One region of the Streptomyces sp. NPDC090083 genome, then DNA from elsewhere that is predicted to be linked to it. Evidence: riboswitches for the same ligand, from Rfam matches in the RefSeq annotation. Region 1 holds a riboswitch; each other region holds the start of a gene.
What was found. Region 1 has a riboswitch for cobalamin ahead of ACIPTO_RS20045 (CbtB-domain containing protein). Riboswitches for the same ligand answer to the same signal wherever they lie in the genome.

Region 1 (3,971 bases):
CATGGGCGCGGTCGAGGACGGCCTGCGCGCGATCGCCGCCGAAGGCACCCAGAAGTCCCTGCTGCCGCGCATGCAGACCCGGTCCCGCCTCTACGAACTCCTCGGCTACGAGGAGTACTCGGCCTTCGACTCGGCCGTCTTCGACTTCACGCTCCCGCCCGGCAACTGACTCACCGGAGGCCCCACATGACCAGCACCGCGCCCGAGATCCACCGCGGCCTCGCCGGTGTCGTCGTCGACACCACCGAGATCTCCACCGTGATCCAGGAGACCAACTCCCTCACCTACCGCGGCTATCCGGTCCAGGACCTGGCCGCCCGACGCTCCTTCGAGGAGGTCGCCCACCTCCTCTGGTACGGCGAACTCCCCGACGCCGCCCAGCTACGGGACTTCGAGGCACGGGAACGAGCCCTGCGCCCCCTGGACCGCACCACCCTGGAACTCCTGACCCGGCTGCCGGAGACCTGCCACCCCATGGACGTCCTGCGGACCGCCGTCAGCTTCTTCGGCGCCGAGGACCCCACCGAGGACGACGGCAGCCTCGCCGCCAACCGCGCCAAGTCCCTCACCCTGCTGGCGAAACTGCCCACGGTGGTCGCCGCCGACCAGCGCCGCCGTCGCGGCCTTGCCCCGATCCTCCCGGACCAGGATCTCGGATACGCCGAGAACTTCTTCCACATGTGCTTCGGCAGCGTCCCGGCCCCCGAAGTGGTCCGCTGCTTCGAGATCTCCCTCGTCCTGTACGCCGAACACAGCTTCAACGCCTCGACGTTCACCGCACGGGTCGTCACCTCGACCCTCTCCGACCTCTACAGCGCCGTCACCGCCGCGATCGGCGCGCTGAAAGGCCCGCTGCACGGCGGCGCCAACGAAGCCGTGATGCACATGCTGATCGAGATCGCCGACCCGCGGCGGGCCGAGGCGTGGCTCGACGAAGCGCTGGCCACCCAGCGGAAGATCATGGGCTTCGGACACCGCGTCTACAAGCACGGCGACTCCCGCGTCCCGATCATGCAGGACGCCCTGGACCGCCTGGTCGCCCGCGCCGCCGACCCCGAGGTGACCCGCCTCGCCACCCTGCACGCGGCCCTGCGGCACACCATGCTGACCCGCAAGAACATCCACCCCAACCTGGACTACCCGGCCGGCCTCGCCTACCACCTGATGGGCTTCGACATCCCGGCCTTCACACCGATCTTCGTCATGAGCCGCATCACCGGCTGGACCGCCCACATCACCGAGCAACTCGCCCACAACTCCCTCATTCGTCCACTGGCTTCCTACGCGGGACAGGATCAGCGGGCGGTTCCGGCAGCTCTGTGATGTGGCACCGGCTTGATTGACGTGGTCTTGATTGACATGGGTTCTGATTGACGTGGTGAAGAGACGGGCCATACGGTCGAGTTGTAGTGATGGCACAAGGAAGCTGGTGAGATTCCAGCACGGTCGCGCCACTGTGAGCCCGCCGCCGCAAGGCGACAGGCGAGTCAGATACTGCGCCCTCACTCAGCCCGTACACGCAAGGGACGCACGATCCCAACAGGAGGGCTCACTGTGAGCAGCGTTTCCGCACGCCCGGCGTCCACACCGGTCGTTCTGCCCGTGTCCAAGTCCGTCGTCCGGCTGGTCGGCACGGCACTGATCGCGCTGGCGGTCTACTACTTCATCGGTGTCGACCAGGGCGCCGTGTCGGTGTTCGGCAACGACATGCACGTCCACGAGTTCGTCCACGACGCCCGGCACTTCCTCGGTTTCCCCTGCCACTGACCCCCGTCGGCACCCGGACGTACGGACAACTCGACATGGAAAAGAAGCTCCTCCCGCGCGGCGTCCTCGCCGGCGCGGTGGCGGGCCCCGACCTCTTCAGCCGGACCATCCAGGCCAACGTCGGCACCGGCGTCGGCATCGTCTTCTTCGGCATGGCCATGGGCGCCCTGCTCGCCGTCGCGATCGGCATCGTCATGCTGCTGCTTCCGCAGATGGGCCATCTCTCGTACAACGAGGCCAACTTCGGCAAGCACGCCACCGAGACACCCCTGCCGCTGACCGACTCCCAGGGCAACGTCGTCTATCCGGGCTTCCCGGCCGACGTGCTCTTCGACTTCCGCTTCTACTCGGTCGCGGCCCAGCTCGTCCTCTGGGCGGCCATCGGCCTGGTCTTCGGCCCGCTGGCGGAGCGCCTGCTCCGGCCCACGCGCCCGGACACGGTCGCTCCGTCCCAGGAGCCGGACCCCGTCCCGGCATGACCAGCCCTTCCACGGTGAGCGCGGTGATCGAGGAGATCACCGCGCTCGGTCCGGTTCTCGCCGTACGGACACACTCGTCCGGAACGGAACTCCGAGCCCTGGCAGCCGATGCCCGGCCGGCTGCCGGCGACCCGGGCAGCGGCCTCCGTCGCCCACCTGGAGCTGACCGCCCGATCGGTCTCGCCACCCGCACCCGCACCGCCCTCCTCCGCTGACCAGGCCCTGCCCGGCCGTTCGCACCCGAAGAGGAATCGACGTGAGCCGACGTCCCGAGCCCCGCAGAATCGTCCTGGACGGCGCACCCGCCGTCGCCCTCACGCCGGACGACTACGACCGCCTCGCACTGGCCCGCCGCCAACTCGGCAGCCAGAGCTCCCGCATGAGCGGCCTGAACCGCGACTTAGCCCTGGCCGCCCGCCTCTTGGAGGACGCCCGAACCGCACTCTGTCCCGCCGCCGAACACCACGGCGAATGCCCCGCCGACCACGCGGACGAGGAGCCCGATCGCCTCTGCTGCCGGATCCAGGCGCTGCTCGGCTCGCCGCGGTTCGCCGCCGTCGCGGGTTCCGTCCAGGCCGACACCGGCCCGAAGTCCCGGTGACGGGCAGGCCGCGGTCCGGCTGACCGGCGCGAAGGAAGTGCGACGTGAGAGCGGCACGGCCGGACGCGGCGAGGGCGGGAGACGCCGGCTTAGCGTCTCCCGCCCTTCCCCTGACACCGGTCGGTGGATCTCTCAGGCCGACGGTGAGGTCCGGGGCCCGTACGTGTGGAAACCCCGTCCGGTCTTACGGCCCAACAGCCCGGCCTGCACCATCCGTTGGAGCAGTGGCGGCGGAGCGTAGAGCGGCTCCTTGAACTCGTCGTAGAGCGACTCCGCGATCGCGACGACCGTGTCCAGGCCGATCAGGTCGGCCAGTTTGAGCGGGCCCATGGGGTGGGCACAGCCCAGTTCCATCCCGGTGTCGATGTCGGCGGCGGTCGCGAAGCCGGACTCCGCCATCCGGATCGCCGACAGCAGGTACGGGATGAGGAGGGCGTTGACGACGAAGCCGGCCCGGTCCTGGGAACGGATGACGGTCTTGCCGAGGGTGCGGGTGGCGAAGTCCTCGACGGCGGCGACGGTCGCCGGAGACGTGTGGAGGGACGTCACGATCTCCACGAGGGGCAGTACGGGCACCGGGTTGAAGAAGTGCAGGCCCACGACCCGGTCTGCGCGAGCGGTCGCCATTCCGAGGCGCATGACCGGGAGGGACGACGTGTTGGTGGCCAGCACCGCCGCCGGATCCTCGACGATCTTGTCGAGAGCGGTGAAGATCTCCGTCTTCGCCTCCACGTTCTCCACGACCGCCTCGACGACGAGCTGCCGGTCCGCCAGGTCGTCGAGGCTGCCGGTGAAGACCATGCGCGCCAGTGCGTCCCGGGCCGCCTCCCGCTCCAACCTCCCCCGGAGTACCGCGCGTTCGAGCGAAGCCGAGACCCGGTCGCGGGCGGCGTGCGCGGCGACGGCGTCCACTTCGCAGACGACGGTGTCCAGTCCGGCTCTGGCGCACACCTCAGCGATCCCGGCCCCCATCTGGCCACCGCCGATCACACCCACCCGCTCCATGCCCGTGCTCATGACGTGCCCTTCGGATGCCGGACGAGGTGACGCGAGTAGGCGTCGGGGGTGAAGAACAGCGGCAACTCCTGCGCCAGGGCGGTGCGTTCGAAGAGCGCCCGCACGTC
Region 2 (3,971 bases), on a different contig from region 1:
TACGCGGGTTTCGTCGGCCTCGGGGTCATGGGGCAGCCCATGGCGCTCAACCTCGCCCGCGCGGGCACGCCGCTCGTGGTCTGGAACCGCACACCGAGCCGCTGCGAACCGCTGTCCGCCGCCGGGGCCGAGGTGGCGGCGGACCCCGCCGAGGTCTTCGACCGGGCCGAGGACATCGTGTTCCTCATGCTCGCCGACGAGACGGCCATGGACCTGGTGCTCGGCCGCGGCACCCCGGGCTTCGCCGCCCGGGTCGCCGGACACACCGTCGTCCACATGGGCACGACCTCCGCCGAGTACTCGGCCGGCCTCCAGGACGACATCCGCGCCGCCGGCGGGAGATACGTCGAGGCGCCGGTCTCCGGGTCCCGAGTCCCCGCCGAGCAGGGGCAGTTGGTGGGCATGCTGGCCGGGGACGCCGACGCGGTGGACGCCGTACGGCCGCTGCTCGCGCCCGTCTGCCAGGAGACGTTCGGCTGCGGAGCGGTACCGGGTGCCCTGCTGATGAAGTTCTCGGTGAACCTGTTCCTGATCACGCTCGTCACCGGACTGGCCGAGGCGTTCCACTTCGCGGACCGGCACGGGCTCGACCAGCGCCTGCTCCGGGACGTGCTGGACGCGGGACCGATGGCCAGCTCCGTCTCCCGGGTCAAGGGGCCCAAGCTGGTGACCCGCGACTTCACCGTCCAGGCCGCGGCGGCGGACGTACTGAAGAACAACCGGCTGATTGCGGACGCCGCCCGCGAGGCCGGCCTCGCCTCACCGCTCCTCGACATCTGCCATGCCCTCTACGGCGAGACCGTCGCGCAGGGCCACGGCGCCGAGGACATGGTGGCCGTCCTGCACGCGATCGAGGCCAGAACCGAGGAGGCGGCGCGGGGCTAGTCCCCCTCGCACTCCCCGTCACGCGCTCGACCCGGTGCCGATCGGTCGCCGGGACTGGATTTACTAGGACGTCCAACTATATATTCGTGGCCAAGGTCCGCGGTGCAGGGAAGCCGGTGTGAATCCGGCACGGTCCCGCCACTGTGACCGGGGAGTTCGCCGTCGAGCAGGACGCCACTGACGAGCTGGATGTCGGGAAGGCGGGCGGCGCGCGCTGATCCGGGAGTCAGGATACCGGCCGCGGTGTGTTCCGTGTTGTCCACGAGGATGGAGCAGACACGCATGGCACCGGTATGCGTTCACGATCCCGGCAGGCGCCCGCTTTCGGCCGGCGAACCTGACGAACATCGCACCGTCATGAGCTGACGGCCCCGCGCCATACGCGATCCCGCGCAATCCCCGCACACGTGCGCCTCCCGGCGCCCGTGCCGGTGGCGAGCGTGCCTCCCTGGACCCACCTGACGAGAGCAGGCAGTCATGGTCCGTGCACAAGACCGCGCCCCCGTGCGCGAGTTGACCCATTTCATCGGCGGCAAGCACGTCCCCGGCACCTCCGGGTCCTACGGCGACGTGTACGACCCCAACACCGGCGAGGTCCAGGCACTCGTGCCCCTGGCGAACCGCGCCGAGACCGAGGCGGCCGTCGCCGACGCCGTCCACGCCCAGCGCGAGTGGGGCGAGTGGAATCCGCAGCGCCGCGCCCGCGTCCTCCTGCGCTTCCTCCAACTCGTCGAAGGAGAGCAGGAGTCACTGGCCCGGCTGCTGTCCTCCGAGCACGGCAAGACCGTCGCCGACGCGCACGGAGACCTCCAACGCGGCCTGGAAGTGGTCGAGTTCGCGGCCGGTATCCCGCACCTGCTCAAGGGCGAGTTCACCGACAACGCCGGTACCGGCATCGACGTCCACTCCCTGCGCGCGCCGCTGGGAGTCGTCGCCGGGATCACCCCGTTCAACTTCCCCGCGATGATCCCGCTCTGGCAGGCCGCCCCCGCACTGGCCTGTGGGAACGCCGTCATCCTCAAGCCCTCCGAACGCGACCCGTCCGTCCCGCTCCGGCTCGCCGAACTCTTCCTGGAGGCGGGCCTGCCGCCCGGCGTCCTGAACGTGGTCAACGGCGCGCGGGAAGCCGTCGACACCCTCCTCGAAGACCCCCGTGTCGCCGCCCTCGGCTTCGTCGGCTCCACCCCGGTCGCCGCGCACGTCTACGCGACCGCCGCCGCCCACGGCAAACGCGCCCAGTGCTTCGGCGGCGCCAAGAACCACATGATCGTGATGCCCGACGCCGACCTCGACCAGGCCGTCGACGCCCTGATCGGCGCCGGATACGGCTCGGCGGGGGAGCGCTGCATGGCGATCTCCGTCGCCGTCCCGGTCGGCGAGGCCACCGCCGACGCGCTCGTGGCCCGCCTCAGGGAACGCATCGGCTCGCTGCGCATCGGCCGCAGCGACGATCCCGAGGCAGACTTCGGCCCCCTCGTCGGACCGGACGCCGTGGAACGGGTGCGGTCGTACGTCGATCTGGGCGTGGCCGAGGGCGCCGAACTCGTGGTGGACGGAAGAGACTTCGTCCTGCCCGGCCACGAGAACGGCTTCTTCGCCGGAGCCTCGCTCTTCGACCGGGTCACCCCGGCCATGCGCATCCACCAGGAGGAGATCTTCGGCCCGGTGCTGTGCGTCGTCCGGGCCGCCGACTACGAGGAGGCCCTGCGCCTGCCCAGCGAACACGTCTACGGCAACGGCGTCTCCCTCTTCACCCGGGACGGCGACACCGCCCGCGACTTCACCCGCCGCGTCGACACCGGGATGGTCGGCGTCAACGTGCCCATCCCGGTGCCCGTCGCCTATCACACCTTCGGCGGCTGGAAGCGCTCCGGCTTCGGGGACCTCAACCAGCACGGACCGGACGCGATCCGCTTCTGCACCCGCACGAAGACCGTCACCTCACGCTGGCCCGCCGGTCTCCGCGAGGGCGCGAGCTTCACCATCCCGACGATGGGCTGAGCGCGATGACCACCACTCTGCTCACCGAGGACCAACAGGCCCTCGTCGAAGCGACACTGGACTTCGCCCAGGACCATCTCGCCCCGCACGCCGTGGACTGGGACCGCGACAAGCACTTCCCCGTGGACGTCCTGCGCAAGGCCGCCGGGCTCGGCCTCGGCGGTGTCTACGTCCGCGAGGAGGCGGGCGGATCCGCCCTCACCCGCGCCGACGGCGTCCTCGTCCTCGAAGCACTCGCCTCCGGCTGCCCGTCCATCGCCGGGTATCTCTCCATCCACAACATGGTCGCCTGGATGATCGACCGCTACGGCGACCGGGCCCAACGCGAGCGCCTGCTGCCGAGGTTGTGCGCCATGGACGACCTCGGCAGCTACTGCCTGACCGAACCCGGCGCCGGATCGGACGCCGCCGCCCTGCGCACCCGCGCGGTCCGCGACGGCGACCACTACGTCCTGACCGGCGTCAAGCAGTTCATCTCCGGCGCGGGCGCCTCCCAGGTCTACGTCGTCATGGCCCGCACCGGCGTGGACGGCCCGCGCGGCATCTCCGCGTTCCTCGTCGACAAGGACGACCCCGGTCTCTCCTTCGGCCCCGACGAACGCAAGATGGGCTGGAACGCCCAGCCCACCCGCCAAGTCGTGCTGGACGGCGTGCGGTTGGGCGCCGACCGGCTGCTCGGCGCGGAGGGCGAGGGCTTCCGTATCGCCATGAACGGCCTCAACGGCGGCCGTCTCGGCATCGCCGCCTGCTCGCTCGGCGGCGCCCGCAGCGCCCTCGACCGCAGCCTCGTCCACCTCGCCGACCGGGAGGCGTTCGGCGGCCGGCTCCTCGACGCGCAGGCACTGCAGTTCCGCCTCGCCGACATGGCCACCGAACTCGCCGCCGCCCGCGCGCTGGTCCACCAGGCCGCCCAGGCCCTGGACCGCGGCGACCCGCAGGCACCCCACCTGTGCGCGATGGCCAAACGCTTCGCCACCGACACCGGATACTCCGTCGCCGACCGCGCCCTCCAGCTGCACGGCGGCTACGGATACCTGAGCGCATACGGTATCGAGAAGATCGTCCGCGACCTGCGGGTCCACCAG
Region 3 (3,971 bases), 290 kb from region 1:
CGGGAGATGTCGCCGGCCAGGACCGGCGGTCGCACGTAACGGGTGCCGTAGGACTGGACCCAGCCGTGCTGTGTGGCCAGGTATCCGTTGAGCTGTTCGGCGAAGTACTGCACCATGTCGTTGCGTTCGGGCTCGCCGTGCACGAGGACGTCGATGCCGGTCTTCTCCTGGAAGGAGATGACCTCCCGGATCTCGGTCCTGATGCGCTCCTCGTAACCGGCGGTGTCGATGCGTCCGGTGCGCAGATCGGCGCGGGCGACGCGGAGTTCGGCCGTCTGCGGGAAGGAGCCGATGGTGGTCGTCGGCAGCAGCGGCAGTCCGAGGTGCGCGCGCTGGGCGGCGGCCCGTTCGGTGTAGGGCTGGGAGCGGTGGGCGTCGGCGTCGGTGACGGCGGCGGCCCGGGCGCGGACGACCGGGTCGTTCGTGATGGGCGAGCTGGCGCGGGAGGCGAGGTCGGCGCGGTTCGCCGAGAGTTCGCCGGTGACAGCGTCCGTGCCCTGCGCGAGCCCCTTGGCCAGAGTGACGATCTCGGCCGTCTTCTGCCGTGCGAACGCCAGCCAGCGCAGGATCTGCGGGTCGATGTCCCGTTCGGCGGCCGCGTCGAGCGGCACGTGGAGCAGCGAGCAGGACGCGGCCACGTCGACGCGGTCGGCGAGACCCAGCAGGGTGCCGAGTGTGGACAGTGACTTCTGGAGGTCGTTGATCCAGATGTTGCGGCCGTTGACGACGCCGGCGACGAGCCGCTTGCCCGGGAGTCCGCCCGCCGCGGCCAGGTCGTCCAGGTTGGCGGCAGCGGCCTCGGTGAAGTCGAGGGCGAGCCCCTCCACCGGCGCCTTGGCGAGGACGTGCAGGGCGTCACCGAGCCGGTCGAAGTAGGAGGCGACCAGGATCTGCGGCCGGTCGGTGAGGCCCCCGAGATCGCGGTAGGCGCGCATGGTGGCGTTCAGTTCGGCGGGGGAGCGGTCCTGTACGAGGGCGGGCTCGTCCAGTTGCACCCACTCCGCGCCCGCCGCGCGCAGATCGGCGAGGATCTCGGCGTACACCGGCAGCAGCCGGTCCAGGAGGGTCAGCGGCTCGAAGTCGGCCGCGACACCCGGGGCGGGCTTGGCGAGCAGGAGGTAGGTGATCGGACCGACGAGGACCGGGCGGGCGGTGAGGCCCAGGGCGAGGGCCTCCTTCAACTCCGAGACCTGCTTGGCGGAGTCGGCGGTGAAGACGGTGTCGGGGCCCAACTCGGGTACCAGGTAGTGGTAGTTCGAATCGAACCACTTCGTCATCTCCAGCGGCGCCACGTCCTGCGTGCCGCGCGCCATCGCGAAGTACCCGTCCAGCGCGTCGAGTTCGACGGCGGCGCGGTGGCGGGCGGGGATCGCGCCGACCATGACGCTGGTGTCCAGGACATGGTCGTAGTAGGAGAAGTCGCCGGTCGGCACTTCGTCGATGCCGGCGTCCGTCAGATGCAGCCAGTTGGCGCGGCGCAGTTTTGCGGCGGTGGTCCGGAGGGCGTCGGCGTCGACGCGGCCCTTCCAGTAGCCCTCGATGGCCTTCTTCAGTTCCCGGCCCTGGCCCTGGCGGGGGTAGCCGTACACGGTCGACCGTGCTGCCGCGGCTGCGGACTTCGCTGTCACGGAAATCTCCTTCGCGAGATATCTCCCTGGATCCCGGTGGCGGGACGTGAGCGCGAAGGAACGTCAGATCGGAGCGGTGTCGTGTCCGCCGCCGATGTGCACGCCGACCCGCCCACGAGGTCACCGGAATTCCGTACGCGAATGCTTCGCGTGCGGGCAGGTGGCAGGTCTTCGGACTCGCGGGCACGTCCTCCGTACGGAGGACACCTACTGGCCGTCGCTTCCCAGGCCCTGTGTGGGCCCAGTGCGTATGACGGCGGTCGTTCCCGCTCACCGCTGCGGGGCAGTCCCGGAATCTCACCGGGTTCCCTCTTGCGACGCGTCCGTCTGGATGACGGGGCGAACCAGCTGCGTGGTCAGCCTACGCGGTGGCGCGGCGAAGGGAAGAGCGGAGTCCAGCATTCGGGAGCGGAGAGCGGTCTTGCCCGGTCCGGCGCCTGACGGGACCTGATGGGAGCAGGCACACGCAGGGGTCACCTTCCCTGGCAGTGGTCCCAAGTCTCCGCGCGGTGAGCCCAGTTGACGCCCGCGTCAGACGGTCCTCGCGACCATGCCCGTCCCCTCCAGGGCGCTGATCTCGTCGGCAGGGCCGCGCTGCCGTGCCCACGCCGCGCGGGAGGTGGGACGAGGCGGCGTGGGCGTACGCGGTATGCCGAGTGTCCTGCTGTCAATGGCGGCAAGAGGATCCGGCGGGCGACGGTGATGAACGCCTGCTGCACGGCAGCGTCGTAGCGGTCGTAGCCCGTCAGTCTCTTCCCGTCGCACCGTCCCACCGTGCCCTAGCGACAGCGCTTCCGCCTCCGTGGGCAGTGGGAGCTGAAGCTCGTCGCTCGTCGCTCGTTCAGATACGGAGCGACATCGCGAACGCAGAAGGAACACTCTGACTCCACGCAAGCCTTTCGTCGATTCCTCAGCCGGTGGTGCCGTCCTCCAACTGCGCGGCGACCCTGCGGGGTTCGCGGCCGAGCAGGGTGGCCAGCAGCGGGTCGACGCCGGCGAAGCGGCCTTCGCGGGCGGCCTGGTACCTGGTGAGCATCCGCCGTGCCATCGCCTCCGGCATGCCGTCCGCGACCTTGTCCGCGATCCATTCCTCGTCGTCCAGTACGACTCGCCTGACCTCGCGGCCGCTGATCTCGGAGGCCATCGCGGCGACGTCGGCGAGGGTCACGGCCTGGCTCGCGGTGAGGGTGATCGGCCCGTCGAAACTCCGGTCACCGGCCAGGACGACCGCTGCCGCTTCGGCGGAGTCGGCACGGTCGGTCCAGGAGATCGGGCCGTCGGCCGGAGCCGCGATCTCGCCGGTCTGTCGCCAGGGGCTGAGCAGCCATAGCACGCTGTGGGCGTAGTAGCCGTTGCGCAGCGAGGTCCAGGCGACACCGGATTCGGCGAGGAGCACCTCGGTCGCGGCGTGATCGCGGGCCGGGGGGAAGGGGCTGTCGACGTCGGCACCCTGATGGCTGGTGTACAGGATGCGCCGGGCTCCCGCCGCGACGGCAGCCTCGATGCCGGCGCGGTGCAGGCCGACGTGGTCGGCGTGCGGGTCGTTGGAGGACACGAGCAGGACCTGCTCGGCGCCCTCGAAGGAGTGGCGTAGAGCGGCGGGATCCGCGTAAGACCCCTGACGCACCCGCACTCCGCGTTCGGCGAAGTGCCGTGCCTTGCCGACGTCGCGCACGCTGACGCCGATCCGCTCCGCAGGGACACGCTTGAGAAGGTGTTCGACAGTGGCGCCGTTCAGCGCGCCCGTAGCCCCAGTGACGATGATCATGATGAATTCCCTTTCACCTGTCGCACCCGTCGTACTCGGTGCGCGCGGAGTGGGCTTGCCTGCCTCAGCGGTCCTCAAGCAACAACGGCAGGAGGATGTCGTCGACGAGGTGCTCGACAAAGCGTTCGTCGCACGGCTCGCCCGCGACGACCACGCGGTGCACGATGACCGCCGGAGCGATCTCGGCGAAGAGCTCGGCGGCCCGTGGGGTCAGCCGCTCTCCGTCCCCGATCGCCTTGCGGAACGGTTCATCCGTCATCGCCGCCTCGTCCCGGCGCAGGATGCGACGCATCTCCTCGGCCAGCCGCGGGTCCCCGCGCATCCCCGCGAACAGCGCCCCGAGCAGACCGATCTCCTGCTCGGCGATCTGCCGGGCCAGCCATCCGGCAAGCGCGAGCAGGTTCTCCCGCAGGCCGACGGCGACAGGCGAGGGAGGTGTGGCGTGCGAGCGGTAGTCCACCGCCGCGGCGACCAGCTCGGCCTTGTCCCGGTAACGACGGTAGATCGTCGTCTTGGCAGCCCCCGACCGCCCCGCAACCGCCTCGATCGACAACTGCTCGTACCCGAGCTCCGTC

Region 2: it holds a riboswitch for cobalamin, as region 1 does, so the genes downstream of both, ACIPTO_RS17830 (CoA-acylating methylmalonate-semialdehyde dehydrogenase) here and ACIPTO_RS20045 (CbtB-domain containing protein) in region 1, are expected to answer to the same signal.
Region 3: it holds a riboswitch for cobalamin, as region 1 does, so the genes downstream of both, metE (5-methyltetrahydropteroyltriglutamate--homocysteine S-methyltransferase) here and ACIPTO_RS20045 (CbtB-domain containing protein) in region 1, are expected to answer to the same signal.

Annotation. Positions count from the first base shown of each region.
Region 1 is NZ_JBIVED010000005.1:128,653-132,623, reverse strand. It holds gene prpB (methylisocitrate lyase) at 1-169, shown strand, start outside; gene ACIPTO_RS20050 (bifunctional 2-methylcitrate synthase/citrate synthase) at 187-1,323, shown strand; cobalamin riboswitch at 1,383-1,517, shown strand; gene ACIPTO_RS20045 (CbtB-domain containing protein) at 1,555-1,767, shown strand; gene ACIPTO_RS20040 (CbtA family protein) at 1,803-2,246, shown strand; gene ACIPTO_RS20035 (hypothetical protein) at 2,243-2,461, shown strand; gene ACIPTO_RS20030 (hypothetical protein) at 2,503-2,847, shown strand; gene ACIPTO_RS20025 (3-hydroxybutyryl-CoA dehydrogenase) at 2,980-3,864, opposite strand; gene aceB (malate synthase A) at 3,861-3,971, opposite strand, start outside.
Region 2 is NZ_JBIVED010000004.1:573,283-577,253, reverse strand. It holds gene ACIPTO_RS17835 (NAD(P)-dependent oxidoreductase) at 1-885, shown strand, start outside; cobalamin riboswitch at 956-1,143, shown strand; gene ACIPTO_RS17830 (CoA-acylating methylmalonate-semialdehyde dehydrogenase) at 1,363-2,886, shown strand; gene ACIPTO_RS17825 (acyl-CoA dehydrogenase family protein) at 2,892-3,971, shown strand, end outside.
Region 3 is NZ_JBIVED010000005.1:418,767-422,737, reverse strand. It holds gene metE (5-methyltetrahydropteroyltriglutamate--homocysteine S-methyltransferase) at 1-1,628, opposite strand, end outside; cobalamin riboswitch at 1,773-1,992, opposite strand; gene ACIPTO_RS21315 (SDR family oxidoreductase) at 2,539-3,396, opposite strand; gene ACIPTO_RS21310 (TetR/AcrR family transcriptional regulator) at 3,461-3,971, opposite strand, start outside.